One region of the Paenibacillus sp. FSL L8-0638 genome, then DNA from elsewhere that is predicted to be linked to it. Evidence: riboswitches for the same ligand, from Rfam matches in the RefSeq annotation. Region 1 holds a riboswitch; each other region holds the start of a gene.

Region 1 (8,018 bases):
TCAATGGTCGTGAAACCTTCGACATTCTCGGCATTAACAATGACGTGAAGCCTGGTCAAGAGCTTACGGTTGTGGCTAAACGCGAGGATGGCACGAAGTTCGAATTCCCAGTAATTGCTCGTTTGGACAGCACCGTCGACATCGACTACTACCACAACGGTGGTATTCTGCAAACCGTATTGCGTCAAATGATTCAAGAGTAAAGAGCGTATAAATAACAAAATCCCCTCCAAATGCAGTGGAAACTGCACATTGAGAGGGGATTTTTTACATGCTTTAAGCCTTTAAAAGGAAACATATGCCGAGAACTGAGAACACTAGGGTTATAAGGAGTGTGAAGAGACCAGGCAGGCTTTCCATGATTGCAGAGCCTTCTTCGCTCTTGAACTGACGACTGAAATAGGGTTGGAGCATAAGCATAATCATAAAAGATATGAAGCTAATTCCACACAACAACCATACCTCAGGGGAAGATTTGTCAACAAAACGATCAGCCACATCATTGAAATTGTAGTGGATTGCTACATTCCTGGGCATTGTCGGATACATGAAAAGGTAGATAATGAAAGGCAAAACAGAAATAAGAAAAGACAATACATTAGAAAAATTTAATTTACTTCTCATGGAAATCCCCCTAATATGCTAAATCGATCCGCATTATACAGATATCAGCAGTCTATATTTTTATACCTATGGCTTAGAAAGAGAGAAGTAACAAAACTAATCATCGTCGGTAAACAAGAAGCGAGCAACATATACACATTAACTTCTTGTCCTAATCCTATAGCGATCCCGATTAAGCCAAAGGCTATCCAATATAAGCAGAGATACGATGCGTCTTCTTCCATGCCTTTTCATTCGAAAGCAGCCATGGGAACTTCAAACCAATTAAACGGTTAGGTGTTAATTTAGTGAATGTGATACCTACTGTTAAGTGCGATATCGCTGAAACCAGTAAAACTATATTTAAGGGACTGAAGTAAATAGCATTTGAATACAGTAACATTAAAAAAAGAAAAATAAAATTTAGAACAACAAACACACTGGAACATATTTACGATATGGAACCAAATTATTTTCAGAAAATTGTTCTCTATGTTTCGAGAATTTTGGATACAAGACAACAATAAGAAAAGAGATAATCATCGCTCCTGATGACACAATAAAAAAAGCTAAAGGGAGCTTTAGAGGGTTCATTGAAGGCAATATAATAAATGAATTTATAAAATGCAATATAATAAATAAAATAGAAATCTGAATCCACGGCTTTTTAAATTCTTTTTTTAAATCATAGTTATTCTCCACTCAAAACAACCTCACTTGGAACTGTTTCTCAGTTGATTTTAGAAGTAAGTGCATTTATAACACTTCAATATAAAAAATGAATATATTTTAATAAAATATATATTATTGTCAGATCATAATGCATATTTTTCAAAAAAATAAGAGATCAAAGTCACATTCACAATATTTTTTTACAAAAAATAGCTTTTCTTCTGTTTCGAAAAGAAGTTATTATCTATCTACTCTATTTCGATTATTAAAATAAACATCTCAAAGCAAAAAAGCCGATCCCTCAGGACCGACTTCCTACCCTATTCTCCTATAACCTGACCTTCGCACGCGAGCTACTTCGAAATATCCAGAAAACCTTCTCCGAACACGTCCCGCACGTCATGAATGGTGATAAACGCTGCTGTGTCGATGGCTTTCACTATCTTTTTAAGCGCCGATACCTCTTGTTTACTAATGACGATATACAGCACTTCTTTTGGATTTTTAGTGTAATAACCGTGGCCTGACAGGACAGTAACTCCACGATCCATTTTCGTAATGACCATCTCGGCAATTTTATCTTGGTGCTCCGAAATGATCATGACCGCTTTTTTGGGGTTCAGTCCTTCGATCATGAAGTCCATCACCTTCGTACCAACGTACAAAATAACGATAGTTAGCATCAATTTTTCCGGGCCAATAATAAAATAGGAAGAGAATGCGACAATCAAATCAAAAAACAGCAGACCATAACTGATATTCCAATCTAGATACTTGTTGGCAATCCGGGCTAAAATGACCGTTCCCGCCGTTGTGCCACCTACCCGTACGATTAAGCCAATGCCGGCCCCTACCAAAACTCCGGCAAAAACGGCATTAATCGTCGGCTCATGCGAATCAATCCGCCAGTTGACTGTTAAATGTAAAAACAGCGAGTTAAAAGCGACCGCAATTATAGTGTACAAGGTCGTTCTCTTGTCCAAAAATTTATATCCGACAATCAGCAGCAAGCCATTAATCACCAGATTAACGATCGAGGGAGACCACTGAAACAGATAGTACAGGATGATTGTGACCCCTGTAACGCCCCCCTCACCAAACTCATTCGGGATCACAAACAGATTAACAGCTAGCGCGAAAAAAAACGCACCCAGAATAATAAATGCGATGTCTGCAATACATTTTTTCATATATGCTCTAATCCTCTCTCTAACATTTCAAAGGATGAATCGCCAGATCGATTGGCTGACTCTTGTTGTCAAAATACGCTGACAACCAGTTCATGGTATCTACTACCAAACATAAAGTCAATACAACTTTGACACTTTAATTCGCCACCAGACTGCCTCAATCCTGACTTGAGGATTCCGCAAAATCCTCCTTTTACAAGGTTATTCGACAAAAAAACACAATCCCGACTACTAAACTAAGAAAACGGGCCTCAAGCCCTTGTTTTAGACCTAGGCACATTTTCCCCTAAAACGACCATCCTCCTAATCGGCATTTTGGACACATATGACCATCTTCCTGTTTTATGTCAAAAGCGTTTTACTTTGAAAAAATGTGGGTATAATGATTGAAACATAACCAAGCAACCTACATAGCATTACGACATCAAGTACATACAAATAGTCCTATACAGACGTCCAAAGCAACTCAATCTGAATTTGACAATATGGAATTGGAGGAATGATCTACATGAATACAATGAACTTAACCGTCCACACCCTGATGCCCTTTCACCACCAATACCAACGTGCCAACGCGGTGAGTATGCAGAAGAAAGAAGATAGCTCGGAGAAGAAGCTCAGCTTTCAGGACATTTTGAATGAAAAAATGGGTAAAAAATAAGGCGCCGTTTATCCGGTTGCATGACTAGCTTTACATAAGCCAAAAAGCCGTAGTTTCCTACATCGACTGTAGAGAACCACGGCTTTTTTTGATTCATGCGTTCCTAAACTCACACATTCGTTTTACTGACCGCCATCCCGATACTGCTCTGCCTTCTCACGCATCCCAGCGGCTACTGCTTCTTCGGTGTTCAGCCCCTTATCCGCTGCATAGGCGCGAATGTCCTGTGTGATGCGCATACTACAAAATTTGGGGCCGCACATCGAGCAAAAATGTGCTTCCTTGGCTCCCTCTGCCGGTAGCGTTTCATCATGGTAGGACAAGGCCCGCTCGGGATCAAGCGACAGATTGAACTGATCCCGCCAGCGGAACTCAAAGCGTGCCTTGGACAAAGCATCATCCCGCTGCTGCGCCCGTGGATGACCTTTCGCCAGATCGGCAGCATGTGCCGCAATTTTGTAGGTAATGACACCCTCGCGGACATCATCCTTATTCGGCAGACCCAAATGCTCCTTAGGCGTAACATAGCACAGCATGGACGTCCCGAACCAACCGATCATCGCCGCCCCGATGGCTGAGGTAATATGATCATATCCGGGGGCAATATCCGTCGTGAGCGGTCCCAAGGTATAGAAAGGAGCTTCCTTACAAATCTCCATTTGCAAATCCACATTTTCTTTGATTTTATGCATAGGGACATGTCCCGGCCCTTCAATCATGACCTGAACATCATGCTTCCATGCGATTTGCGTTAGCTCGCCCAACGTTTCCAGCTCTGCAAACTGTGCTTCATCATTCGCATCATAGATACTACCTGGACGTAGACCATCCCCGAGAGAAAAGGCCACATCATAGGCTTTCATAATTTCGCAGATTTCTTCAAAATGTGTATACAAAAAATTCTCCTGATGGTGCGCAAGGCACCAGGCTGCCATGATCGACCCGCCACGGGACACAATTCCCGTCATTCTATTCGCGGTCATCGGTATATACCGCAGTAATACACCCGCATGAATTGTAAAATAGTCCACTCCCTGCTCCGCCTGCTCAATCAGCGTATCGCGATACAACTCCCACGTCAGCGCTTCTGCTTCGCCGTTCACCTTTTCAAGTGCCTGATACAGCGGCACAGTCCCAATCGGTACAGGAGAATTCCGAATAATCCATTCACGTGTGGTATGGATATTACGGCCTGTGGACAGGTCCATAACTGTATCCGAACCCCAACGCACAGCCCAGGTCATTTTCTCCACTTCCTCCTCGATCGAGGAGGTAACCGCAGAATTACCAATGTTCGCATTGATCTTCACGTGAAAATGACGCCCAATGACCATCGGCTCACTTTCCGGGTGATTGATATTCGAAGGCAAAATGGCTCGTCCAGCAGCCAACTCCTGCCGTACAAACTCAGGCTCCACCCCTTCGCGGATGGCCGCAAATTCCATTTCGGGCGTAATGATCCCTTGTCGTGCATAATGCATTTGTGTCACTGTACGCCCTTGCGTAGCACGAAGCGGACGGTTGGTCACGCCGGGAAATTCCACCGTCTCCCGTTTGGAACCAGGTTTCAGTCCATTATCCTCCGGCTGGACGGCGCGTCCCTCGTAAGCCTCCACATCGCCCCGTTCCAGTGCCCAAGCTCGCCGTAGTGGAGGCAGACCCTGACGGATATCGACCTGATAGGCTTCGTCAGTCATGGGACCGCTTGTATCGTACACACGCAATGGCTCATGATGCTCTGTACCCTGTGGCGTATGTGTAGGATGGAGAGCAATTTCGCGCTCTGGCACGGCAATATCCGGCCGCGAGCCTTGAATATATACCTTACGGCTCCCTGGAAAGGGCGTTACCCCACTTGATTGCTTCCCGTTTGTTCTCTCTACCTCAACTTCCCTTGTTCCTGCCAACCTTACTTCTGCTGATTTCAATTCTGTTCCTTTTGTTCCTTCTACTTCTGTCGGCTTCATTGTCCATTCCTCCCGTTTCGATGAAATGACACACCGATCCGGAACCATTCCCAGGGTGGCACTGATCTATGCAAAAAAGCCGGTTCCCCAGGGAACCGGCTAATCTAACGAGGCAGCTATCCAAACCGTGCACATGTGGAATAATCCTATTCCAATGCGTCACCGTAGACAGCAGCTGCGTATACATTTCAATGGCCGATTACTTCCCTACGCTGGTATGATCCAGATCAGGTGCAAAGGGTCCGGAATCTTACACGATTCCATCTCAGCCCGGCATTACAGGCTCCCCCAGTAACTGCAATACTTCTATTCACATGAGGCGGACATAGCAGACATCTCGCCATCCTTATCAGACTACTTCAAATTTATGGCTTTGGCAACCCTTCTAGGTTCCATTTAGCAAGAAGACGCTCCTCATCAAATCACTTTGCTTGCTTCAACTGCATTCATTCTTGTTACGGAAGCATAAGCCCCATTTCCTTCGCCGCTTCGATCAAAATCGGAGCAAAGTCATGTAGCGTCTCGGGTGCAAGCCGACTGACCGGACCGGATACAGATAAAGCCGCAGTGACCTGTCCCTTCCGGTTCACAATTGGTGCTGCCACAGCAGCGGCTCCTGGCTCCCGTTCTTCATAGCTGGTCGCATAGCCCTTCTCGCGAATGTCCTGCAGCTGGGCTTTATAGACCTCCGCATCTACCGAGGGCGGCCATTCATTCCCGCTTAGCAGGGCTTTCAGCTCCTGCGCCGGCATAAAGGCAGCCAGCACCTTACTGGAGGCTCCTACAGCCAGCGGCATACGCGCACCCACAGGCGCAACCCTGCGGATCGCCTGATTGCTCTGCACGGCTTGTATGCGAATACGCATGCTGCCGTCCCGTAAGTACAAGCTGACCGTTTCGCCCAGACGGTCACGCAGTCCTTCCATTGCAGGCTGTAACAACACCGCCGGCTCGTCACTTTGGGACAAATGTGTGGATAGCTCCCAAATTCGGAAGCCAAGTCGATATTTTTCCGTTTCGGCATTCCGAACGACAAAGCCCCGATCCTCCAACGTAGTCAGCAGCCGATGAACCGTGCTTTTATGTAGACCAATTTTGGAGGCAATCTCCGTTAGGCCAAGATCCGAATCTGCGGTAAAACACAACAATATATCAAGTGCACGCTCTACAGCGCGAACGGTTAATTTACGGTCTTCCATTCGTGAACCGCTCCTCTTGTATCCATATTCGTTTCACACTATGAAACATGGTTACATAAATTATATAGAATAGTCGCGGCTACTGTAAACCGATGTTTTTGTGACAACCATATTACAGAACGAGAACAAACATCGACAATTCTTTGCATCATTTTTACTTTTCCGGTTCAGGCGTTGACTTTGGATAACCCCCATCATACGATAATAGGTATCTATACGGATATACACTATCATTTTCAAGTGGAATTATACCTAAATTCTATGAAACGAAGATCAATTTTATATAAGGAGGCTCTTACATGATTTCTACATCCCAGCGCAACTCTCAGCTACAGACCGCTGTCCAGGAGCCGTCCACCCCACTCTTTAATCCCCGTCTGCTGCGGTTCAAGCACGTTGTGATTGCTCTGCTGCTATCGGTCGTCTTTTTTCTGCTGTTTTGTTTTATTGCCTTGCATGCTTACATCGCATGGGTACTTACGAATCCTACCGTCGCGCCGCTGTACTCTAATCCGATGCAGGCCAAAAACATGCCTTATGAGGAAGTCAGCTTTCCTGCCAAGGATGGTAGCCGCATAGTACAAGGCTGGTATATCCCGGCGGATCAATCGCGGAAAACGATTATTTTCAGCCATGGTTATGGAGCTAACCGCGAAGAAAGCTGGATTCCCATGTATGATCTGGCGCATTATGCCCACAGTTTGAACTTTAATGTGGTCATGTTCGATTATGGATTCGCGTCACAAAACAGCAAAGCAGTCGCAACCGGAGGCAAAGCGGAATCCCAGCAGCTTCTCGGAGCGATCCAGCTTGCGAAGCAACGCGGCTCGTCGGAGATTATCGTATGGGGCTTCTCCATGGGGGCAGGAACCGCTCTTCAGGCGGGCTTGCAAACCAAGGATGTGGACGCAATGATTTTGGACAGCACTTTCCTGTTGGAGCCGGATACGCTGTACCATAACATTCACAATCAAATTAACCTGCCAAGACATCCCTCTTTGGAAATTCTGGAGTTGCTGTTTCCAGTCTTGAACGGCACCAGCTTGCATCAGATTCCATATCAGGAGGTTAAAAAGGAAAACTATCCGTTCCCGATCATGTTTGTGCATGGTACACAGGATGAAAAGGCTCCTTATCCTATTGCGGAAAAGCTCGCTGCCAATCAAACCAACCCACTTTCCAGTGTATGGATTGTCAAAAACGGGATACATGAGCTTATTTTCAGAGAGCATCCCCGTGAATATCTACGGCGGGTATCGACGTTTCTAAGCAGTGTACAGGAGCTGGAGGACAAGAAAACGATCGCTGATGCCCACAAACAAACGACTACGAAGTAAAGAATTATTTTTCAAAAAAACTGTATTTAATTCTTCACCTTGAAGAAGCCTGCCTACGGACACTAACCCGCTCCGTAGCTGGGCTTCTTTTTCGTTTACCATGGTATTCTTGTTCTACGTAACAGATGTGACCAGATTAAGCGAGTTCATAGACATATTCCCGATAGGACAGCGAATATACTGGGTACGTATGCATCCAGGGCAGATCTGCCAGATCCGCCGGATAGCCATAGTGGGATACGGGAGGTATAAAACGATGCTGAGTACTTATGGGTCTTTCCTGCCCTTACGTGTGCTGGAGGAAATTCGGCATTGGAAGCAGCAGGAAAGTTGGCATGTGGAAGTGATTAAATCCGCTACCGAGGGACTGGAGCCTACTTATGTACGGC
Region 2 (8,018 bases), 2.1 Mb from region 1:
GCAGGTCTTTTGACTGAAGCGCGTAGGCTAGGTGTTTCTGTACCGAGTGATTTTGCAGTAGTAGGCTTTGATAACACCGAAATCTCGCATTTGCTTGATTTAACTACGATTCATTACCCGATAGACAAGCAAGCTGAGAATGCGTTCATTATGATTCGAAATGCCCTCGAAGGGCTGGAAGAAACGATACATCATCTGGAATTCAAATTAGTAGAGCGAGCGACCACCTGAATTCTGAAAGGGATTTCATGTCAGTGGTTATTAATTACCATATTCAAGTTTATATAGTAGGAATAATGGAAGAAAAATGTTGACATATGTTAATGCTTGGTGAATAATTTGAGGTGAAAGTATAAAATTTGGATTTTTTGTATGAAGGGTGGTTATGACTTGGGACATACACCTACGATTTTGGCGAAGTTAGAGGATTATTTAGGGGAAAATGATTTGACGCTGGCACAATTTGCCGAACGATCAGGTGTCCATCAAAGAACACTTAATAATTGGATTGCCAAGCATCGTCCTGTTGCTATACATCAGCTAGATCGAATTACTTGGGCTATGGGGCTACCAGAAGGTTTTTTTTACGAACTATACATAGATAACTACATCATTGAGCGTTCCCCGGATTGGAGGCGAATTGAGCCGTTGTTGTTTCGCTGTGCGGAACTGGACAAGTTGGATGCTATCCAGCTTGTAGTAGGACATATTATGAATAACCTTCTATATTCTCCAAAGTTATTTGATGCAGCAGAAAAACTATTCGCACAAGGTCAGCACAATGCTGCATTGTTGCTCTACGAAGGGATTGCGGAAGGAGAGAAGTATCAGCACTCTGAACGCTTGGCTATCTGTCAGTATCGTCTGTTTACCATTCAGGTGGGGAACAATCAGATCCGAAATCTCAAGGCGGCTACACGATTTGAACCCTTTGTCGAACGTCTGAATGAAATAGATCAACTCGATGCGTTAAAAGACTTGGCGAATGTGTATCGTTCTCTGCGTGAATGGGACAAGCTCGATGCAACTGCTCGAAAAATGAGAGCCAAAGCGGAGATCCAATATTCTTTGAAACATCAACAGAAAAAGCGAGAGTGGGAGGAGGCTGAAGAGAGGCTGAGTCGCCCGATGTTTGTGTACATTACCTATGCTGATTTATTGTGTGCGAGTGTCTGTGAGGCCCAAGGCGATTATCAGCAAGCATTACAATTTACAAATGCCTACGCAGATTTAGGTTGGGTGATCGAGTCAGACCAGGAAACCCAACACTGGGTCAACTTGTTCAAGCATTGGGCAGAAGGTAATATTTTTGTAAATAGACTCCTATCTGGAGATAGGAAAGTGCTTCCTCATTATGTTGAATATATTGCATCCACATCAATCACTACCGAGAATGAAAAGTTATCCAAGTTGCTGAACGTTATGATAGCTGCTAACCGATATGCAATAGATATCAATGATGTCCTTTCACGTTTTGAAGTGGAGATTAATTCTTTTGCTCTGCTATCACAATCTACTGATATGTACACCCAACAAGTGATGCCGGATTATTTTGCATGGTTTGGTTACGAACTAGCTTATTACTATTTGAAGCGGGGAATGTACAACGATGGCTTTAAACACTTAATATATGCATTGGTAAAAGCCCATATATTAAATAATGAGACTTATTTTATAAACTGTACGGGACTTTTTGCACATTTTCAAGCACATGCGCTTCCCGAAACAAGGGAAGAGTATTTCAAACTATTAGAAAAGGTGTGGTTAGACAATGTTGAAAAAAATGATTCTGCTGGTCATCGCAGCTAGTTTCTTGTTTATTTTCACAATGCCTGTTCAGTCGCATAACCAAAATCAAAGAATAACACCTCAAGTACAAATTGGAGGTGCTTAAACGGCTGCTAGTTATTCTGATTTCTATTGCTGGTGGAGTTCTGTTAATTGGAGTATCGTACAGAGGATATACCTGCTAGGATTACTTATTTCCGAGAAAGAGAACAATGAAATTAAACAAAATAAGGCTAATCTCTAGGTCAGATTGATTGGTATGCCTCAATAAACATTGGATTTCTTTATGAAAAGGACCTCTGTTCCACTTATTAGTGGAACAGAGGTCCTTTTAACGTGGATTTAGGGATATCTTTGTTTATGCAAACTTTTGGGGATGTTCTTTTTTTGTTAGGCGCATTATTTGAAAATCCAAAAAACGTCTTTTTGTTATAAAATATGACATATAGGAGGGATCATGCTGATGAACCAAGGTGTGACTTTACTTTGTGTCGAACGAGCTAGGAAGAAACTGTATCAGGTCCAGAAAAAGTATGGATTTTTAACACATCCCAAAGTAATAGAACAATCTAAAAAGCTGGATGATCTGTTGAATCATTATCAAACATGTAGATCGGATCATTGAGAAATGAGACCATATTTTTTTTGAATTCCTTGACCGTACCTCTAACCTGCTTTGTCTGTGTCACGGCTGAAATCACCGCTACACCATCTGCACCTGCACGTGCGACTTCCTCAACACGGTCGACTGTAATACCTCCGATCCCAACAATTGGCACATCAATTCCCGCTTTACGCATCTCATATAAAATTGCTGGCCCATGTACAGCATGGGCATCATCCTTCGAGAGGGTGGGATAGATTGGCCCGACGCCGAGATAATCAGCACCTTGCAGAATGGCTCGACGTGCTTCCTTAATGGTATGGGCGGAGACGCCTAGAATTCGATTTCCGATTCGCTCGCGGACGGTTTCGGCAGATTCATCGTCCTGACCGATGTGAACACCGTCAGCGTCGATTTCAAGAGCCAGCTCCACATCGTCATTGATGATGAAGGGGACACCAGCGTGGCGGCACAGTTCCTGTAGCTGGCGCGCAAGTTCGAACATAGGGATACCCGTTAATGCGCCATGGCCTTTTTCCCGGAATTGGACCATGGTTGCCCCGCCAGCCAGAGCCTCCTGCACGACCCAGCCTGGTTCCGCTAGGCAATTCACGCTTCCAAGCACCAGGTACATCTGTAGCTGGCGGCGCACCACCTCTGACAACATTCTGCCGCTCATAGAAGCATCTCCTGACGACGACGGAAGGCCCAATGATTGGTGGGCCCATGTCCCTGTCCAAGCTGCAAAGATTCCTCAATCGCCGCCTGGATGAAGGCTTTGCCATTCGAGATAGCCTCCGGTACAGACATCCCTTTCCCTAATTCTGCGGTAATTGCTGCCGAGAAGGTGCACCCAGTTCCGTGTGTATGGACAGTCCGTACTCGCTTGCCGCTCAGCTCTGTAAAGGCGGTTCCGTCAAAGAGCAGGTCAACAATCTGTTCGCTGCTCTCGCTCTCGTCAGCGTGGCCACCCTTGATCACAACGAATTCTGATCCCATACTGCTAATATGTCTTGCAGCCTCGCGGCGATCCTCCATCGTACGGATGCTGATCCCTGTCAGGGCTTCCGCCTCCGGAATATTTGGTGTAACGACCAGGGCCAAGGGGAGCAAGTCGTCCTTCAAAGCCTGCACCGCTTCCAGTTGCAGCAGCTCAGCGCCTCCCTTGGCAATCATCACGGGATCGACGACGACCTTTTTCCAGCCGAACTTTCGGATCTGCTCGCTCACAAGACGGATGATACCTGCATTAAACAGCATGCCAGTCTTCAGGGCATCCACTCCAAGGTCTAATCCTACAGCTTCGATCTGTTCCGCTGTTGCTTCCTGTGGCAGCGGATATACGCCGTGGACCCCTAAAGTATTCTGTACGGTAACGGCCGTAATAGCCGACATGCCGTATACGCCAAGCTCTTGAAAGGTTTTGAGATCGGCCTGAATCCCGGCCCCGCCGCCACTGTCCGAACCGGCAATCGTCAGTGCTCTGGGTACACGAGTGTCTGTCATCGCGCACCACCTGCTGTGGTTGTTCCGGCTTCACGGACAGTGACATGCCCCTCCAGCGAACCTGTATGTAGTTTGGCGAGCTCGTCGAGAAAGGCAATCTGGAAGCTTCCGGGCCCCAGTTCTGCGGTACGTGCTGCGGCTCGGGAAGCTGCTGCACCGTAAAATGCCAAGCCTGCCGTACCTGCGAGCAGCAAGTTGGGTTCAACAGCTGCAAAGGCACCTAACACAGAGGTCAGCAGGCAGCCTGCTCCGGTTACCTTCGTGAGCAGTGCGTCTCCGCCGCTAATCATTCGTGCTTCGGCCCCATCGGTGATGACGTCCTCTTTTCCAGTAATGACAACCATAGTATTGAGCGTTCGAGCAGCCCGAATTGCCAGATCGACATTGCCGCTGTCAGCACTGTCACCAGCATCTACGCCTTTAATCTCACGGGCTTCTCCAACAAGATGCGCGACTTCGGCTGCATTGCCCCGCACCAATGAGATTTTGACTTCTCTCAGGATTCGCAGTGCCGACTCAGTTCTAAAGCTCGTTGCTCCCGCACCGACCGGATCTAGCAGGACCGGGACACCGTGTGCATTTGCTGATTGTCCAGCAATGATCATGGCATCCACCAGTTCGCGGTTCAGCGTACCGATGTTTAATACGACGGCTCCCGCTATTTTTGCCATGTCTGCTACTTCCTCGGGTGCATAGGCCATCACCGGGGAGGCGCCCAATGCATACAGGCCGTTGGCCGTAAAGTTGGTGACTACCACATTGGTGATATTGTGAACGAGGGGTTTGCTATTTTGTACCTTCGTTAGGAGATCCGAATAACTTTTTTCCCATGTACTCATCATGATTATCCTCTCTATAGTTGGTGGTTCAACAGGACATTAACCGTACTTCACGCATCGAATTGACAGGCTGACTATTCCAAGACCGTTGCCTGCATCTGGACCGGCCATTCTTCCTGCTTATAAGCCATGTCCCAGAACTTATATTCCAACTGGCAGCTCAGTATAAAATGCTCAATCATCCGCTCCCGCTCAGCAGCCGTTGCGCCTTCCGCCCAAGCATCTACACGTTCTCGGAACTTGAGTGTTGTATCATTAAGCTGGTCTCCATAGAAGCCCATCCATTCATAGAACGGATGGGACTCATCCGGCTTTACTTCATCCAGTAGCCTGCGGCCAATCTGGGCATACGTCCACATACATGGCAGCAGCACAGCCAAGATCTCACCCAGGCTGCCCTCATGCGCAACCGTCAGCATGTGACGGATATAGTGATGGGCCGACGGAGCGAGTGGATATCCCTGCAACTCTTCATAGGTCACCCCTGCGACAGCACAGAAATTTTGATGCGGATGAACCTCGCTGTGGAGAATAAAAGAGATTTGTTCATTAAATACAGCCATGTCCTCCCGATTCGTGCATTTGGAGATTGCGATACCATATATCCGCATGTAGGCGTTCAAATATTCAAAGTCCTGTTTTACATAGTGAATCAGCTGTCCCCTTGTCAAACTTCCTTCAGCAATACCTCTCACAAAGGGATGCTCAAAAATCGCTTGAAAAATGCCGTCCGCCTGCCGACGGAGTTCTTGTGTAAAACTCAATTTCCCCACCTCCATTAAATTGAAGAGCAAGAAGTCCTGTAAGGATACAATTCTGGAACAACGCTAAAAAGCCGCCCCGGAAAACTGGAGCGGCTTCAACAATAGGCCCAATGCGCAAAAAAAACGCTTGAAACCTTATATATAAAGGCTCCACTTTCCTACGCTAGTGCGAACTAGATCAGGTTCAAAGGGTCCAAGATACGTTCTTGTCTCAGCCATAGTGGCTCCCCTAGTGGACTTCTATTCTTTTGACTATTACTGTACATTCGTTCATACGCTATGTCAAACATACGTCTCTCTGGTCAAAGATCAAGTGATAGAGCTGAAGTTCGCTTTCGAGGGGAAAAAAGTGCTGGAGAAGGTCAGTTCCGTCTACACGAAGGAGTTTGCGGCAGGCTTCACTGTCTAATTAATCAGCATTTATACCAAAAGAGAAATCAGAACTGGGAGTGTAACGAGCGATATGACAGCACTGATGACAAAGGAGGAGGCTGTTTCTGATTCCAGGCTTTCGAAACGGGTGGCGATCATAGCAGCGACTGCTGAACCCGGGAAGGAAACGAGCAGAACTGCCTTCACAGTATCTGCAGACGACAGACCGCACAGGTAGGCGATCAGCAGCATTAATAAAGGCTGCACAATTGTTTTTAACAATGCGATGGCAAAGGCACTTACACTAAAACTAATGTTGCGTACGCCAATGGTCACTCCGACAGCGAATAAAGCGGCCCCGGACGTAATGTCTCCGATTTGATTCAACGATTTGTTCAACAAATCCGGTGAATGGAAGCCGAACAAGGTCAAAATTACACCAATCAGTGGAACCAGCGCCAGCGGTTCTTTTAATCCATGAAGAATGGAGTCCCAGATTAACCTTCCGAGGTGACCGTTCCGTTCTTTGCCTGAATTCCGGCTGGCTACGGTAGCTATAATAGTAGCCGCCGGGTCAAGGACGGCATTGACTACAATTCCCGTGAGCGCAATCGGAATGGCGACAGCAGAGGAACCGTAGATGGCTCCAAGCACCGGAATACCCATAAAAGCAAAGGTAGGCTGTGCTGAGTTCAAAGCAAACATAGCGGCATCCTTCACTGACTGCTTCCCCGCAAAGCGGGACAGTAGAAGGAGAACGGCAAAAAAGCCGACAATGCCAATGAACAGTGCCAGCAGGAATGGCCATTGCTCGATGAGTGCTTTCCTGTCCGTTGTCGTGATACCGATGAATAGATGCGCAGGCAGTGCAAATTTGGTAACGAGCGCATTTAAGGCCTTGGAGGAAGAGGCATCAAAGCTTTTGTAATGCCCCGCTAACCACCCTAAAATAATTACGAAAAAAATCGGCACCAAAATATACAAGATATGTCCGACACTCATAGATCGATTCTCCTTGCTTAAACTGACGTATTCTGCCTGTCTGAACAAGGCAATATTCTTCCCTAAACGGTGCATTAGTGAGGATGATGAATTACACTTTCTACTGCTTTGACCTTCGTATATTCCGGTTTCCACATTGCATCTCGTATAGCTTGTTCCACATTTGAAATGTGTGCTTGGGCTACCTGATCCTGAATCGCAGCTTTCGCAACCGCAACAGCAACAGCGTACGAAACATCACGTAATTTTCGGATATGAGGGAGCAGCGCACCGCCAGGCTTATTCGAATCCACGCCATTGGCAACGGCATCTGCTGCGGCTGAAAACATCGCAGGGGTAATCCTTTTGGCTTTAACTACGATCGCACCCAGACCTAGTCCCGGGAAAACAAAGGCATTGTTCGCCTGTCCAATTTCAAATTCAGTACCGTTATAGGTGACGGGCTCAAAAGGACTTCCGGTAGCGATCAATGCTTTGCCATCGGTCCACCGGATTAAATCCTCGGGTACCGCTTCGGCAAGGTTTGTAGGATTGGACATGGGCATGATGATCGGGCGTTCTACATGCTTGGCCATTTCCTTGATAATCTCTTCTGAAAAGGCACCGGCTACACCGGAAGTTCCGATCAATAGAGTAGGCTTCACCTGACGGATGACCTCCAGCAGTGGTATTTTTCCGTCATCCGACCGCGTCCATGAGCTGACCTCTTCTTTTTTACGTACATACGGTTTCTGATAATCCAGGACATCTTCCATATCGTCCGTTAACAGCCCGCGGTAATCAAAAGCCCAAAATGGCTTGAATGAATCCTCCTCCAAAAGACCATCCGCGATCATGGCTCCCCGAATTTGGTCAGCGTTGCCGATTCCTGCTGCCCCCGGGCCAAAGACAACTACTTTTTGCTCACGCAGCGGAATCTTGGTGACACCTACCGCCGAAAGAATCGCAGCCAAGGTTACCGCTCCTGTGCCTTGTATATCATCGTTGAAGGTGAGAATGCTTTGCCCATATTTTCTTATAATATGGCGGGCATTTACGCTACCCACATCTTCCCAATGTAAAAGCGCCTTCGGGAATTGAGCTGACGTTTTGCTGATAAAAGTATCAATAAACTGGTTATAGGCTTCTCCGCGAACCCGTTTG
Region 3 (8,018 bases), 190 kb from region 1:
ATGATCCGAGACCGCAGCCTACCCTTGTGAACCAGACGGTGAATATTGATCAGGGTGTGGTATTTGGCGGTATGCTGACCGCTTATCGTTATCCAGAAAAGGAATTTGTCAGCGTTTCGGCACATGAGAATTATGCGAATGATCCCGATAGTCCACTTGTCCGGTGGCAGAGAAAACGGTTTTCCCCGCCGAATTTACGCAAGCTCATCGCTGGTTACAGTGTACTGACGGAATCGTATGGCGAAGTGCGCGTTCAAGGAGAATCGGTCAAAACCGCTATAGATACCGTGTCACATGTGACAGTACCGATGGAGGAACTGGTGTACATTCCGCCGACGATGAGTCCTGCTCCCACGGTTTCTGCAGAGGAAGGATATCTGGAGCATCCGCGTGAGGCGCTGGCTTATTATCGCGGGCAAGGTGTACAAACGATGGTAGCGGAGAAAAAGCATATGGGTAGCCGGGCTATTTTGCTATTATTCAAAAACGAACAGGCCGCTGTCGAGTATGTAGGCTACCCGACATTGGGCACGATCTACAGTCGGAGCGGGAGAGCTTTCTTTGAACAAAGCCTTGGGAAGCAAGTGCTGGAAAAGCTGAATGTGGATCTACAGACGGCTGGATATTTTGAACGGAACCAGACGGATTTTGTGTTGCTGGATGCGGAAATTGTACCGTGGAATCTCAAGGCTCGGGAACTGATTGCTGCACAGTATGCCCATGTGGGGGAGGCAGCTCTGCTGGATCGCAGTAAGCTGATAGACAAGCTGAAGCAGGCGAAGGTTGCGGGCCGAGAGGTTGGAGACTGGTTGGAGGAAATGGAACAGAAGTACGCGAATGCCGTGACGTTTCAAGAGGCTTTTCAAAAATATTGCTGGGATGTGGACGGTCTGGATGAAATTCGTATCGCACCGTTTCATACGCTGGCACACAGCGGAAAGACTTTTTTCGACCATTCTCATATTTGGCATATGGAGCAAAACCGGGAGCTGGCTGGGCTGTCTTCCCTGTTTATGGAGACAGAGTATCGCGTGATCACGGACGAAGCAAGTGAGGAAGAGGTCATTCGTTGGTGGAACGAGATGACAGAGGATGGTCATGAGGGGATTGTGATCAAGCCGGAACGCTTTTTGATGAAAAATCGGGACAAGATGATTCAGCCTGCAATCAAGGTGAGAGGCCGGAAGTATTTGCACATCATTTACGGTATGGATTATCTTGCCCCTGAGAATTTAAAGCGTCTGAAGCAGCGTCGAACGAACAAAAAGGAGCGTCATGCCCTGATGGAAGGAGCGCTTGGTATGGAAGGCGTGGAACGTTTTGTCCGCAAGGATACGGTAGATCGTATTCATGAATGCGTCCTTGCCGCACTATCTCTGGAATCAGAGCCGATTGATCCAAGATTGTAGTTTGCGAGGGAGGGATTGAGATGGAAAGGGGTACACCGTTAATTGATATTGGTGTGAACTTGATGCATCGTTCGTTTCATGCAGATCGGGAACAGGTGGTAGAGAGAGCCGCGGCTGTAGGGATTTCACCGCTGATTATTACCGGGACCAGTGTCCGCAGCAGTCGGGAAGCTTCTCAGTATGCAGCGCGTTATCCGGGCAAGCTGTATGCGACAGCTGGCGTGCATCCCCATGATGCCAAAGACTGCAGTGCAGACACGATTCAGCAGCTCCGCCAGTTGGCGGGTCAGCCGCAGGTCGTATCCATAGGGGAATGCGGATTGGACTATAACCGTGATTTTTCGCCACGTGATGTGCAGCGCCGATGGTTTGGCGAGCAAATCCAACTGGCGGGTGAGCTGAAAATGCCGTTATTTCTGCATGAACGAGATGCACATGAGGACTTTGCCGCTATGCTGCGGGAGTATCAAGGGCTTGTCGATAAAGTGGTAGTGCATTGTTTTACCGGCACGGAACAGGAACTGCATACGTATGTAGAAATGGGACTGTATATCGGGATCACCGGCTGGATTTGCGACGAACGGCGTGGCAAACATCTGCGTGAGCTGGTTAGGGATATTCCGCTAGACCGGTTGATGATTGAAACGGATGCTCCATTTCTGACCCCGCGTAATCTGCCCGTGAAGCCCAAAGAAGGGCGTAATGAGCCGATGTATCTCGCTCACATCGCCGCTACGATTGCCGAGTGCACAGGCCGTAGCATGATGGAGATCGAAATTGCGACGACGGAAACGGCTAAGCGTTTCTTCGGATTATAGGATTGTCAAAGCCAAAAATGTGGTATATATTATAGTGAATTAAAAAAGCATTGTCGGGAGCTTGAGAAAGTCAGGCTGAGAGGGTGGCCCTTGCCACTGACCGTAAAATCTGATCTGGGTAATGCCAGCGTAGAGAAACCAAGAACACTATACAAGAATGCCGCTTGTTTTGCGGTTGTCGATAGATTCAATGCATGTCCTAGCATTTTACCTTGACCCTGACTTGGCTTAATATCAGTGTAGTAGCTTACACTACTGGTTATATAAGGCATCAAGGCATATCGACAAATGACGTTTTGTATGGTGCTTCACCTTTTACTGCGCATAAAGCTTGCCTGGAGATTCAGCTCCAGACAAGCTTTTTTTTATGGCCAAGAGGCCAACTATAAGGAAAAGGGGAGCACGCAATAATGAATACTACTGTAAGAGCGTCCAAAGGGTTGAAGCTGACTGATATTTTGGTCACGATTGTGATATCTGTTGTGTTCGGTTTGGTCTATAAAATATGGGGGCCTGCCTATGATTTGATGAAACCATTTGGGCTACACGCCGAGCAACTGATGTATGGCATGTGGTTTATGGCAGGCACGTTTGCTTATCTCATCATTCGCAAGCCGGGTGTTGCAATTTTGGCAGAGGTGGCAGCGGCAACGGTCAGTGCTTTTTTGGGAAGCGAATGGGGCATGTCCACTTTGTACTATGGCCTGCTGCAAGGCTTGGGAGCGGAGCTGTTTTTTGCGGCTTTTCTGTATCGGAACGCAAACCTGTGGGTTGCTTCGCTAGCTGCGGCTGGGGCGGCTGTCACTTCTCTGATTTTAGACTTCAGCTACGGGTATATTGATCAGCTATCGACTTGGAACTATGTTTTGTATATTGGATTTCGGATGATTGGCAGTATTGTGATTGCCGGGGTATTCGCGTTCTATCTGGCTAAGGCATTGGAGGTAACCGGAGTCACGCGAAGTTTGAGGCCTGCAACGGAACAAGATTATAAGGGGCTGGATTGATGAGCCGGGCAACCGAAGATGTGGTGGCTTCGATCACCCGGCTACGGTTGAAATTCCCCGGTGAGCAAGAGCTGCTTTTTCACAATATGTCTTTGTCTGTCCGCAAGGGGGAAAAGCTGCTGCTACTGGGACCGAGTGGATGCGGTAAATCAACACTGCTCCAAGTGTTAAGCGGTCTGATTCCACGCACGATAGAAGTGCCTATGAAATGCGATGCTGCTGTAATCCCAAGTGTCTCAGGTATTGTATTTCAAGATCCTGATACGCAGTTCTGTATGTCATATGCAGATGAGGAACTGGCTTTTGTGTTGGAAAATAATCAGGTTCCCCGGGAGCAGATGCGATCCCGTATTCGCGAGCTACTGATACAGGTTGGTCTATCGACGGATGATATACATATGCCCATTGGCAGTATGTCACAGGGAATGAAGCAGCGGCTGGCGATTGCGTCTGTGCTGGCTATGGAGCCAGAAGTGCTTTTTCTGGATGAGCCCACGGCTTTGTTGGACGAGGAAGGCACTACACAGGTGTGGGATACCATTCGCAACATTTCGGCAGACCAGACACTGGTGATCGTGGAACATAAAATTAATGAAATTGTCCATGATGTGGATCGGATTGTGGTGCTTTCTGCTCAAGGGGAGATCATTGCGGATGGAAGGGCCGAAGAAGTATTTCATGTGCACCGGCAGGCATTGTCCGAGTACGGCGTGTGGCATCCGGGAGTATGGAATGAATCGTCTTCGCCACGTTGGAGTGAAGCAGTGACACAGCAGAATGGTACGGGGACTGATGTGCTGGAGCTGGAACATTTTAGCGGCCTCCGCGGTTTAAGTTCAGTGATTTATGTGGAGCATGCGCAGGTGAAGCCTGGCGACTGGATTGGCGTGGTTGGTGAAAACGGGGCTGGCAAAAGCTCGCTGCTGCTCTCCATGATGCGCTTACTTCGCACACAGGGACGTTATAGCGTGCGCGGAATTGAGGCAGGCAGTACAGAACAACTGGCAGAGCGTATCGGGTTCGCGTTTCAAAATCCCGAGCTGCAATTTGTATCGCATACCGTACGAAAGGAACTAGAGTATTCGTTACCCAAGAGCTTGTATACCGTTGAACAGTGCCGGGAACGGGTCGATCGGATGCTCGTACAGTTCGGACTGGAGCGGCTGGACGAGCGTCATCCGTATCAGCTTTCGTTAGGCCAAAAAAGGCGGTTGAGTATTGCTACGGCTATGATTCGTGAGCCGGAAGTGCTGCTGCTCGATGAACCGACCTTTGGGCAGGATGCGCGTAATACCTTTGTCATGCTGGATATGTTGGAGCAGCTGAGAGCGGCGGGCACGGCCATTGTGATGGTCACCCATGACCCGGAAATTGTCCGTCGATATTGTACCGATACATGGCGGATTCAGAAAGGGGAACTACAGTATGAACCTGTCCTTTCCCCATCATAAAACATGGCTGCATCGCGTGAATCCGGGCCTAAAGCTCGTGATGTTTTCCATCCTGTTTGTGGTCGTTATAGTCATTCATGATCCGAATGTCATGTTTAATGTTGCGTGTGCTATGCTGTTGCTGCTTGTCTGGTCAGGCCATCCATGGAAGAGGCTGCTGCTATACGGGTCTCCCTTTATATTGGTGTTTATTTCAACTTCAACGGGCATGATGATGTTCGGCAAAGGGGTGACGACCTGGTGGACATGGGGCTTGATCCATGTGACGCAGGAAAGCTTTTACCGAGGCATGCATCTGGGCTTTCGTGCGCTGAGTATGGCTGCGGTAGGTTTGTTGTTTGGTTTAACGACTCGTCCAGTGGACCTTTTTTATTCACTGATGCAGCAATGGAAGCTCCCTCCGAAGTATGCATACAGCTTTTTGGCAGCCATGCGGTTGATGCCTATGATGGTGGAGGAATTCCAGGCATTGAGACAAGCCCACCGTATTCGAGGTTTACATCAGCATGTGTCCAAATGGAATATGTATGCCACGCTTCGCAGGTATGCGATTCCGCTACTCGCTCAAAGTATTCGGCGTGCCCAGCGCATTGCTATTGCTATGGAAGCCAAGGGTTTTACCAATGAAACCAAGCGAACGTATTATTATGCGATCGGCTATTCGGCTATAGATATTGTATTCATATTCTATTTTGTCGTCATGCTTACGCTGGCTTGGGGACTTGGGATTTGCTTTCCTTATGTAGGGGTGTGGGATGTACGTTAATTGTTGTCAAAAGGCTTTGCCCGTTTTCTGCTCTGTGGTATATTAATGCAATGGGAATTGACGGCTCGTACAGACCCGCCTGGGCTGGCGGGCTTATTACATTTTCCCTGAGAAATGGATCATCAGGAGGCCAGGTTTCATGATTACGCTGCATCAGGTAAGCAAGCATTATACCACCTCAAGCGGCCAATTTCATGCGGTTCAATCCGTGTCCCTTCAAGTGGAGGAGGGGGAAATCCACGGTATTATAGGTGCCAGCGGTGCCGGTAAGTCTACCTTGCTCCGGTTGATGAATGTATTGGAAAGGCCGGATGAGGGAAACGTGGTTGTGAACGGGGAAGATCTGACTCGCATGCCGGAAAAACGTCTCCGTGAAGCGCGGCGATCCATAGGGATGATTTTTCAGCATTATCATCTTGTTCACAATCGGACGGTCAGTGGAAATGTAGCAATGCCGTTGGAGCTGGCAGGTGTCGCGAAAAAAGAGAGAGCAGAACGTGTGCGCGAATGCCTGCAATTCGTCGGTTTAGCTGATAAAGCAGAACAGTATCCGGCACAATTGAGCGGAGGCCAAAAGCAACGTGTAGCGATAGCCAGAGCGCTGGCGAATCGACCTGCGGTGCTGCTGTGTGATGAGCCGACCTCGGCGCTTGATCCGCAGACGACCGCGGATATTCTGGGCGTGTTACGGGAGATCAACCGTGAACTGGGAGTTACCATTGTAATTGTAACGCACGATATGGACGTGGTACGCAACATTTGTACCCATGTATCAGAAATGCGGGATGGACAGCTGCTTTCCACGCAACGTGTAGCTGACGCTGCGGTAGGTTCAACAGCGAAAGCAGGTGAAGCTGATGAATGAAATGCTGAACATCATTGCGCAATATCAGTCTGAGATATGGAAAGCCATCGGAGAGACGTTTGTCATGGTAGGGATTTCCATCGCAGCAGCTGTACTGTTAGGGCTTCCGGCAGGAACGATTTTGTATTTGTGCGGCAAAGGGCAAAAATATGAAAATCGACTGCTGTTCACCCTATTGAACAGTGTGGTCAATGTCATCCGCTCGTTCCCGTTTTTGCTGCTCGTCGTGTTTATGATTCCATTTACACGTCTGGTCGTAGGGACGGCGCTGGGTACGATGGCTGCTACGGTTCCCTTGTCAGTGGTGGCCATCGCCTATTATTCGAGGCTGGTGGAGCAATCATTGCTTGAGGTGCCGAAGGGTGTAATTGAAGCCGCTACTTCTATGGGGGCATCCACTCTTCAGCTTATCTTCAAATTTCTGTACGTGGAAGCTCGTTCTGGGCTTGTACTGGGTTTGACCACGTCCACCATTAGCTTCATCTCCTACTCCACGGTGATGGGCATTGTGGGTGGCGGCGGGGTAGGCGATTTTGCCATCCGCTACGGTTACCAGCGTTTTGAAACAGGCTTGATGGCGTTCACCATCGTCGTCATGATTATTTTCGTACAAACGATCCAGTTCACCGGAAGCACCATATCCCGCCGGATCGACAAGCGGTAAATGGTTTATGAATCTCTTCATTAACACTTGCACCGCCCACTATGGGAAATAAAAATGACTTTACAGTGCCTTCAAAGCGGAGCGGGCAGAATTGTTCTGGAGAAGCGTCAGCGTTCGGAAGAACAATCTGCACGCGAAGCGGCTATGCTGTAACTCATTTTTATCTTCCCGATCACAACTAATTTGGAGGTTCCACATCGAATGAGTCGGAAAAACAACATGAAAACGAACTTGAAATTACTTACACTATTTGCTGTCGTTATGCTACTGGTTGCCGGATGCGGTGGTCAAAAGCAGGCTACACAAGAAACACAGTCTAAAGAAGCGACTTCCCAAAAAGAAGTGACCCTGAAAATAGCGACGCTCATCCCACCGATGACAGATGTGCTGGATATCGTGAAGCCGCTGCTTAAACAGGACGGAGTCAATCTGGAAATCGTCGTGCTTTCAGACAATATCCAACCGAACAACGCATTGGCAAGCCATGAAGTGGATGCTAACTTCTTTCAGCATGCTCCTTTTATGCAACAATATAATGAAAGCAACAAGTCTGATTTGGTAGCAATAAAACCAATTTACAACGCCATTTATGGTGCGTACTCCAAAAAATACAAGAACGTTAAAGACCTGCCCGAAGGTGCGACTATTGCCATTGCCAATGACCCGGCCAATACAGGACGTTCTTTGGTAATGATGGAGCAAAACGGTTTGATCAAGCTTAAAGAAGGCGTAGGCTATAATGCTACACAGGCTGATATTATTGAGAATAAGAAAAAGTTTGTGTTTAAGGAAGTGGATTTGTTGATGCTGGCGCGCTCACTGGATGATGTGGACATGGCTGCCATGTATCCCGCATATGCCAAGCCGCTCGGTCTGACACCGAAGAAGGACGCGCTGATTACCGAAAAAGATGATACACACTTTGCCATTAATCTGGTAGCGCGTAAGGATAATGCAGATTCCGATGCCATTCAAAAGCTGGCAAAGCGAATGACCGGACCGGAAGTGCGTAAATTTTTTGAGGACAATTACAAGGAT
Region 4 (8,018 bases), 360 kb from region 1:
GAGCGAGGTCAAAAGGTGAACCGCTCTGTGAGGCTTCCAGCCGATTGTAATAGGGTAAGCCGACTTCACCCACGGCGACCATCTGCTGTACATGTTCGTCCATCCAGTCGAACAAGAGGTCAAGCTCAGCTTGCGGTGGAAGGGCCTGTTCGGGATGAAAGCCAAAGGCTGGCCGTACTAGCCCAGGGTAACGCTCGGCTAACCGTAGATTGGCTCGGCTGGAGTCCAGATGCATCGACACGGCTATCACGGCTTGGACGCTGCTATCAGCAAGTGAAGCGAGCAATAGCTTCTGTTGTTCGGGCGGGTAGCTGTCTACATGAATGTGCGCGTCGATTAATGGAGCGGGTCTTGTTGTGGTCAAATCCAAGCCTAGCTTTGTTTGGCTGTTCCATTTCGATGTACATCGAACTTTTACGTCACTCATGCCGATTCAATCCATCTTCCGGGATATTCTTGTGGACGCTCTTAGCATTGTCCATGTCGCCGTCCAGTTTGTACTTTTCCTCGCGCATCCAGCCGGTCATGGTCCGCTTCCATTCAATAAAGAGTGGATCGAGGGTGATTTCTTCCCTACGCGGGCGGGGAAAAGGGACATCTACGACATGCACCACCGAAGCAGGTCGCGCTGACAGCACATAAATGCGGTCGGAGAGCAGCAGCGCTTCTTCAATGCTGTGGGTAATGAACAGCACAGAGCGGCGGTTCTTCTCCCACATCCGCAATAACCATTGCTGCATGTCTGCACGTGTCAGCGCATCGAGTGCGCTGAACGGCTCATCCAGCAGCATTAATTCCTGCGGGCTGAGCAGTGCGCGAAGAAAGGCTGCGCGCTGTTGCATTCCACCAGACAGCGTATGTGGATACGCCTTGGCGAATTTGCCTAGTCCAACCTGCTCGAGCCATTGCAAGGCTTCTTTGCGACGCTCGCGTTCACTGGCGTACTGAGGGGGTACTGCTGTATTTTTACTTGGGGCATTTTCCTGCCCCAGCATTACGTTGTCCAGCGTGGTACGCCATGGGAAAAGGGCGGGCTGCTGTGGCATATAGCTGATATGCCCACGTTCACCAGTCATGTCCCGTCCGTGCATACGGATACGTCCCTGCTGTGGTTTGAGTAGCCCACCGATGATGTGAAACAGCGTACTTTTGCCGCTGCCTGACGGACCGATGAGGGAGACGAATTCTCCCGGCTTGACGGTTAGGGATACATCCTGCAGTACGGGCAGTAAGCTTCGCTTTTCGCGGAAGGCGAGGCTGATCCCGTCCAATTCCAGAGCAGGAGGGGCAGTCGAAGGACTCTGCTGTTCCCGGGCTCGTTGTTCATTAGCCACGTTATGTGATGATAAGTCAGTCGGATGCAGACTCATACGTGCCACGTCCTTTCTTTGCTGTATTTAATTCAAGGAGGAAGCTATTCCTGATCTGGTTTCCAGCGAACCAGCCATTTTTCCAGTAGTACTATGATGACAAACATCAGTAAACTGAGCGCGACAATGATGCCGATGGCGGCAAAAATGAGGTCCGTGCGATAGGCCGATTTTTGCAGCAACATATAATATCCGATTCCTTCGCTCGCACCAATCCATTCGGCAATAATTGCGCCCATCACACTGTAGGTGGCAGCAATCTTGATGCCGGAGAATACTTGCGGCAACGAGTGTGGCAACTCCAGCTTCATAAAAATAGCCATGCGGCCTGCACCCGACATCTGCATATAGTTCATCATCATACGGTCCGTCCGTGTCAGCCCGTCCATGGTCGCTACAGCCACGGGAAAAAAGCATACTAAGGTAATGACCATCAGCTTGGGCAACATGCCAAAACCAAACCACACCATGAGCAGCGGCCCCAGGGCGATGATCGGAATGTTTTGGCTCAGGATAAGCAGCGGATACAGGGCGGATTTGAGAAAAGGAATGGTATGAAGAAAGATGGCGATCAACAGTCCCGTTGCTGTCCCTATAGCGAATCCCGCAAGTGTCAGGCGAATTGTAGCCCATGTATGGGCACCAAGCAGCGCCGTCTGGGCTATGCCCTCGTGTACGATGAGGGATGGAGCTGGCAGTAGCCAGGATTCAACATGCAAATAGGAAACCGCCCCCTGCCAGGCCGCTAAAAAGAAGAGGACCGCCACAAGGGGCGGCCATACGCTTTTCCACCAGGATGCGTTCTTGCCTTTCGGATTCATGGGCGATATTTCTCGGTCAGCTTGTTCATGCTGATGCCTTGTGGGTTATGTGCGATTTTGATCTGTGAAATGACGCTGGGACTGCCCGCTTCCGTCAAAGCCTCATGCATTTCTTTAACCACTTTCAGCAACTCGTCGAGCTCGCCCTCCATGGTCGTATCCAATGGGTTCACCTGATGTTTGATACCGGAGCGCTGAATGACCTCAATCGCCTTATCTACATACGGGTAAGAGTCCTCGTTATTAGGAGTTTTAGGGATTACTTGAATACTGAGCAGTGTATTAGCCATGCAAATTCACCTGTCCTTCATTTGGAGTGTTTTAGAAAAATAGGGTGGTTTAAGGCGTTTGAGACCGCTCCGCGTTTCATTTGGTCTTACGATCGCTGTTGCAGGGGGATTCTTGGATTATTTAAGTTTTCAAAGGTAAGAATTCCCCTGCAAAGGCGAACGCTCCGCTTCTCCAGATTTCAAATGAACCGCTACGCTGCTGCCCGCCTTAAAAGCACCCTATTTTTAAAGCTGGTTTGTGCGGCATTTTTAACACACAAACGTACCTACTTAGCGCTTAGATAATATGAAACTAAAGAATAAACCAAGTGGAACGAGAACGAAGTGGGCGGAATGGTGCTGTACAAGCGTTAGCATTCGCCTTTGTAACCAGATTTCAACCTCTGGATATTCATAAAAGAAATCTGGATATAACAGCGATGGGAAGCATCATCCGACTGCGTAGTGGCGCTTCGTTCACTTCTCTAGTTCAGTCTTATTTAGCGTTTTAACAACATAATCAACGCTTGGGCAAGAAGTCGTTTGTGAAGGCCTTATCGACTTCCAAAGGCTTGCTGAGCAGCTTGCGTTCGTACATCCAGTCCGAATAGTTTTGCCATACCTCCGCTTTTTGCACGCCCCATTGCGCGGCATCATCCTGATAACGTGGGCTTAGCCATTTTTGGCTGGCAAGTACCAGTTTTTTATCCAGCTCCGGTACAGCTTTGCTTAAGATGTCCGCGGCTTCTTCCGGATGGGCGATAGTGTATTCATAGCCTTGGGCGGTAGCGTCCATGAACGCTTTAACCAGCTCGGGATCATTTTTTATCGTCTGTTCGTTGCTCACAATTACAGGCGTATAGTAATCGAGGCTTTTGGAATAATCTTTTACATACAGCATATCCAATGGCTCACCTCGAAGTTGGGCCTCGATTCCGGTCCATGCGTAGAAAATCCAGGCAAAGTCGATATCCCGCTTCACGGCTGTAAAATAGTCTGCATTACCCATGTTGACGATCTTCACTTTGCTCACATCGCCTTTGTCTGAATCCATGATGGATTTCATGACCGCTTCTTCTACGGGAGAGCCCCAACCGCCGTATTTTTTACCTTCAAAATCTTTCGGGCTTTTAATTCCGCGATCTACCGGGGCTGCGAAGCCTGAGGTATTATGCTGAATCACCGCAGCGATGGATACAAGCGGCACGCCTTGCGTGCGGGCCTGTGTGACGCCTTCTTGGTAGCTGATACCAAAAGGTGCAGCATTAGAAGCAACCATTTGATCGGCTCCGCCTGAACCAGGTTGAACAATTTGGACATTCAAACCTGCTTTTTCGTAAAATCCTTTGTCCTTGGCGACATAGAGTCCCGTATGATTCGTATTGGGTGTCCAGTCGAGCACGATTTTAACATCTTTGAGCCCCTTTGCCGGAGTAGACGTTTGAGTGTCGGTAGCGGAAGCCGCTTCTTGGGATGTAGGGGGACTTCCACCGCAAGCGGTCAGGGTCAGGGCCATGAGCCACAGACTGATCAGTCCCAGGCTTAATATTTTCATGCGCTTCATCGTTAGTGTTCTCTCCTTTTGATTACCCGGTATCCATCCAATCAGACAGCTTAAGTTTCCCACTTTCATAAAAATAACATCTGCCGGACGCGATCTTTCCAACAACTTAATCCTCAACAAAAAAAGCGTCCCGAGTTTCCGGGACGCTTGCGCTTGTATATACCAAAGTAAGGGATGGTCCTATGTAAAAAAGGCACATCTTGCTTAAGCATTCCTACGCTGGCATTACCCAGATCAGGTTGTAAGGGTCAGTGTCTTGGGACACACTCTCAGCCGGCCGATTCCAGCACCCCTGGCATTGTATGGTTTAATGGGTTCATTTATTCGGGTTTACTACGACGATTATATGCTTTGAATGCAGGTCTGTCCAGCATGAAGGGAGAGATGACGGTTCATTTGCCGAACGACAGGGTACACTTTTACTGTGAGCTTTGATCTGAAAATGAGTATGAATCAATCCGATTCGATCCGGTCATGTTATTTTCAGAACAGCAGCGCAGGTAGGTTCAGATGGGCTGGTGCCCAATGGCATGGCCGTAGAGAATTCTAATTCGTGAAAAGGAGTTGTTGTACTGTGGGTAAAACGGAAACATTGGATCGCAACCAACTGGAACAAGCCATTGTGAAGGCTTTGGATAACAACAAATTTTGTTCGTTAGGTACGGTAGAGGGTGGCAAACCGAAAGTACGCTATATGGCCCTTTTTAACGATGGAATGAACATTCATCTGGCGACAGATCGCAAAACGCATAAAGTGGATGAGCTAAAGGACAATCCGAATGCTTACCTGCTGCTGGGTTATGAGGTTGGCGGTACGAAGGAAGTTGTAGAAGTGGAGGCTACCGTCCAGATTACAGCTGATGAGGGGCTGCGCAAACAAGTGTGGAACGATTCCTTGAAGGAATGGTTCTCCGGACCGGATGATCCCGATTATGTCATTCTGGACGTGAATCCGACTCGCATTGAGTATGTGGGTCAGCAAACGGAGCGCCAGGTGTGGAAGAAATAATACGAATATAAATGGATAGACCAGTGAATCTCCGAGTTTTTATTAGGAGGTTTGCTGGTTTTTTTATGTTTGAGAAAATTAATTATTTTTTCATAAATAATTTTAAGTAAATGACTACTCTTTTGTCTGGCGTTGGATTAAAATAGAAATGGTGGGTTCAAGGCTTACATATATGTGCAAAAGTATGTATATGAGGCATACACCTTAATGAGGAGGGGTATATTTTGTTATTACGTAAAAATTGGTTTAAAGGGTTTACAGCAGCAGTTGTAGCTTGTAGCATGCTGGTGTTTTCAGCCGTTCCATCCTGGGCAGCTAGTGATTCTCGTGATAGCGCTACGGTGAATTTGCGGATCATGGAAACAACGGATATCCATGCGTCCCTGATGAACTACGATTACTATTCGGACAAAGAAACCAACGAGTATGGCTTGGTTAGTACAGCTAGCTTGATCCAGAAGGCACGTAGTGAAACAAGAAACAGTATGCTGTTCGATAATGGTGATTTGCTGCAGGGCAACCCATTAGGCGATTATATGGCCCGCAACAAAACCTTTGAGAAAGAAGGCGGTGTCCATCCGGTCTACAAGATGATGAACCTGATGGGCTATGATGCAGCTACAGTGGGCAACCATGAATTCAACTACGGTCTCGACTTTCTGGACAAATCGCTCAAGGGAGCTGATTTTCCTTATGTAAATGCGAACGTTTATGTTGATAAAGGGGGCCAAGCTACTAAAAATTATTTTACCCCTTATCAGATTCTTGATAAAACAGTAACGGACGAGAAGGGCGAAGAGCATACACTCAGAGTGGGTGTGATCGGTCTGGTCACACCTCAAATTATGCAGTGGGATGAAGCCAATTTGAAGGATAAAGTCGTTACGAAGGATATTGTGGAAACGGCGAAAAAGTTTATTCCTCAAATGAAGACGGAAGGTGCTGACATTATTGTCGTGCTTGCGCATACCGGTTATGAGGATGTGCCACAAACGCCACTGATGGAGAATGCCGTTAAGTATTTGAGCCAGGTGGACGGAATTAACGCTATTCTGTTTGGGCATGCTCATAAATCTTTCCCTGGCCCTGATTTTAAAGATATGAAGGGTGTAGATCTGGATAAGGGAACCATTAATGGCGTACCGGCCGTGGAAGCTTCCTCATGGGGCAAGGATCTGGGTATCATTGACCTGAGCCTAGAAAAGAAAAATCGCGAGTGGAACGTGACTAACTCTCAATCTCAAGTGCGTCCGGTTGTGAGCACCACTAATCAGACTGTGCAGTTTATCCCTGAATTTAAACTGATTGATGCGGTCAAAGAAGAGCATCAAGGAACGCTGGATTATATTCGCCAGCCTGTAGGAACAACGACGGCGCCAATTACCAGCTATTTTGCATTAGTGCAGGACGACCCTTCCATTCAAATTGTGACGAATGCACAGAAATGGTATGTTCAAAACCATCTCAAAGGAACTGAATACGAAAAACTTCCAGTATTGTCGGCAGGCGCTCCATTCAAGGCCGGCGGTCGAAACGGAGCCGAGTATTACACTAATATTCCTGAAGGTACGGTAGCGATTAAAAACGTGTCCGACCTGTATGTGTACCCGAACACGGTTCATGCTGTAGAAGTGACCGGTGCTGAAATTCAGGAATGGCTGGAGTGGTCTGCGGGTCAGTTCAACCGTATTGATCCAAAGCAAACTGAGGAGCAATCGCTGATCAACAAGGATTTCCCAACCTACAATTTCGATGTCATTGACGGTGTGAATTACCAGATTGATGTAACGCAGCCTGCACGATATGATGCCAAGGGAACTATTATTGATTCTTCAGCGCATCGTATCAAGGATCTGCAATACAATGGGAAGGCTATTGATCCTGCGCAGAAATTTATCGTAGCCACCAATAACTATCGTGCTTCCTCATCCAAACTGGCCAACCCAGATGGCAAACGAATTGTGATGGCAGCACCGGATGAAAGTCGTCAAGTCGTTGTTGACTATATTCGTACGAACGGAACGATTAATCCATCGGCGGATGGCAACTGGTCTATTGCTCCTTTTGGTCAGGCAAAGGTTACTTTCGAGTCCTCTCCTGATGCCAAAGACGTGCTGGCAGGCAATCAACAAATTTCATACTTGAGCGGCGCGGCAGACGGCTTTGCCAAATACAGCTTAAAAGCTGGCGCTAAGCCTAGTGCAGCAACGACTCCTGTAAAGGAAGCTGTGGCTCCCGCGAAAGCAACAGCAAAGCCAGCTGTTAAAACGACCAAACCGGCGGCTGTTAAACCAGCTAAAACAACAAAGCCAAAGGCGTCCAAATAACTTCGAATTTTAGTTTTCGTTTAATATCAGAATGAAGCAGCAAGTCTCTTTAACCAAGAGATTTGTTGCTTTTTTTAATGTCAAAAAAACAGCCCCGAATTATTATGAGTGTAAAAAGGTTTTGTTTTTGTCGAATATGTACTTAAGTCCTAAGTTATCGTTAAGAATAAGCTGCTTTTTTGTAAAAAAACGTAATTATATAGTACTTTTGTTCTAGTTATTTGTGATATAATGGTGAAAAAACCGGAAAATTGTTCCGAGGAGGACCATTATGACATGCAGCAATTGCAGCATCATATTACCTATAAAGGATCAAGGATTGCTTAGAATTAGGTATTCCAGGGTGTCGCTTACTCCAGCATTGGATGGTTTGGGTATGCTATCGGAACAAATGAAGCAGCAACATGAGCGTGAGGGCGGCATAGAGTTTCGCTATGACAGCCGTTCAGAGTTGGAACAGCTGGTTAACGAACTGGCTCGTCTGCCGCAGGAATACTTGAACCATATACAAGTTGTGGTGACTGGCTTGCATCATGTCGAAGGATATGAGGACTGGCTTTTATTTAGTCAATTGCAAGCCAGACTGCAACATCCGGATATCGTGAGTATTATTAAGGATCAAAGTTTTTCCAGCCATATGCAGCCTATTGTTGACCAC

Evidence for each region. Region 1 has a riboswitch for thiamine pyrophosphate ahead of thiC (phosphomethylpyrimidine synthase ThiC). Riboswitches for the same ligand answer to the same signal wherever they lie in the genome.
Region 2: linked by a shared signal. The riboswitch ahead of tenA (thiaminase II) and the one ahead of thiC (phosphomethylpyrimidine synthase ThiC) in region 1 are both predicted to bind thiamine pyrophosphate.
Region 3: linked by a shared signal. The riboswitch ahead of MKY35_RS04625 (ECF transporter S component) and the one ahead of thiC (phosphomethylpyrimidine synthase ThiC) in region 1 are both predicted to bind thiamine pyrophosphate.
Region 4: linked by a shared signal. The riboswitch ahead of MKY35_RS02105 (ABC transporter substrate-binding protein) and the one ahead of thiC (phosphomethylpyrimidine synthase ThiC) in region 1 are both predicted to bind thiamine pyrophosphate.

What each region holds. Positions count from the first base shown of each region.
Region 1 is NZ_CP151960.1:832,660-840,677, reverse strand. It holds gene acnA (aconitate hydratase AcnA) at 1-203, shown strand, start outside; gene MKY35_RS03755 (DUF1648 domain-containing protein) at 277-624, opposite strand; gene MKY35_RS03750 (SdpI family protein) at 809-1,006, opposite strand; gene MKY35_RS03745 (YitT family protein) at 1,629-2,465, opposite strand; gene MKY35_RS03740 (hypothetical protein) at 2,974-3,126, shown strand; gene thiC (phosphomethylpyrimidine synthase ThiC) at 3,249-5,093, opposite strand; TPP riboswitch at 5,281-5,393, opposite strand; gene MKY35_RS03730 (IclR family transcriptional regulator) at 5,549-6,292, opposite strand; gene MKY35_RS03725 (alpha/beta hydrolase) at 6,592-7,629, shown strand; gene MKY35_RS03720 (Fe-Mn family superoxide dismutase) at 7,886-8,018, shown strand, end outside.
Region 2 is NZ_CP151960.1:4,585,767-4,593,784, reverse strand. It holds gene MKY35_RS20310 (LacI family DNA-binding transcriptional regulator) at 1-231, shown strand, start outside; gene MKY35_RS20305 (helix-turn-helix transcriptional regulator) at 391-1,809, shown strand; gene MKY35_RS20300 (aspartyl-phosphate phosphatase Spo0E family protein) at 2,246-2,413, shown strand; gene thiE (thiamine phosphate synthase) at 2,358-3,071, opposite strand; gene thiD (bifunctional hydroxymethylpyrimidine kinase/phosphomethylpyrimidine kinase) at 3,068-3,898, opposite strand; gene thiM (hydroxyethylthiazole kinase) at 3,895-4,737, opposite strand; gene tenA (thiaminase II) at 4,812-5,501, opposite strand; TPP riboswitch at 5,640-5,742, opposite strand; gene MKY35_RS20275 (AEC family transporter) at 5,922-6,875, opposite strand; gene MKY35_RS20270 (NAD-dependent malic enzyme) at 6,950-8,018, opposite strand, start outside.
Region 3 is NZ_CP151960.1:1,026,086-1,034,103, forward strand. It holds gene MKY35_RS04615 (polynucleotide kinase-phosphatase) at 1-1,409, shown strand, start outside; gene MKY35_RS04620 (TatD family hydrolase) at 1,430-2,227, shown strand; TPP riboswitch at 2,271-2,382, shown strand; gene MKY35_RS04625 (ECF transporter S component) at 2,638-3,234, shown strand; gene MKY35_RS04630 (ABC transporter ATP-binding protein) at 3,234-4,685, shown strand; gene MKY35_RS04635 (energy-coupling factor transporter transmembrane component T) at 4,660-5,451, shown strand; gene MKY35_RS04640 (ATP-binding cassette domain-containing protein) at 5,591-6,316, shown strand; gene MKY35_RS04645 (methionine ABC transporter permease) at 6,309-6,980, shown strand; gene MKY35_RS04650 (MetQ/NlpA family ABC transporter substrate-binding protein) at 7,182-8,018, shown strand, end outside.
Region 4 is NZ_CP151960.1:470,306-478,323, forward strand. It holds gene MKY35_RS02080 (TatD family hydrolase) at 1-364, opposite strand, end outside; gene MKY35_RS02085 (ABC transporter ATP-binding protein) at 420-1,370, opposite strand; gene MKY35_RS02090 (ABC transporter permease) at 1,415-2,191, opposite strand; gene MKY35_RS02095 (MTH1187 family thiamine-binding protein) at 2,188-2,481, opposite strand; gene MKY35_RS02100 (hypothetical protein) at 2,790-2,972, shown strand; gene MKY35_RS02105 (ABC transporter substrate-binding protein) at 2,981-4,024, opposite strand; TPP riboswitch at 4,219-4,328, opposite strand; gene MKY35_RS02110 (pyridoxamine 5'-phosphate oxidase family protein) at 4,599-5,033, shown strand; gene MKY35_RS02115 (bifunctional 2',3'-cyclic-nucleotide 2'-phosphodiesterase/3'-nucleotidase) at 5,258-7,360, shown strand; gene MKY35_RS02120 (EAL domain-containing protein) at 7,632-8,018, shown strand, end outside.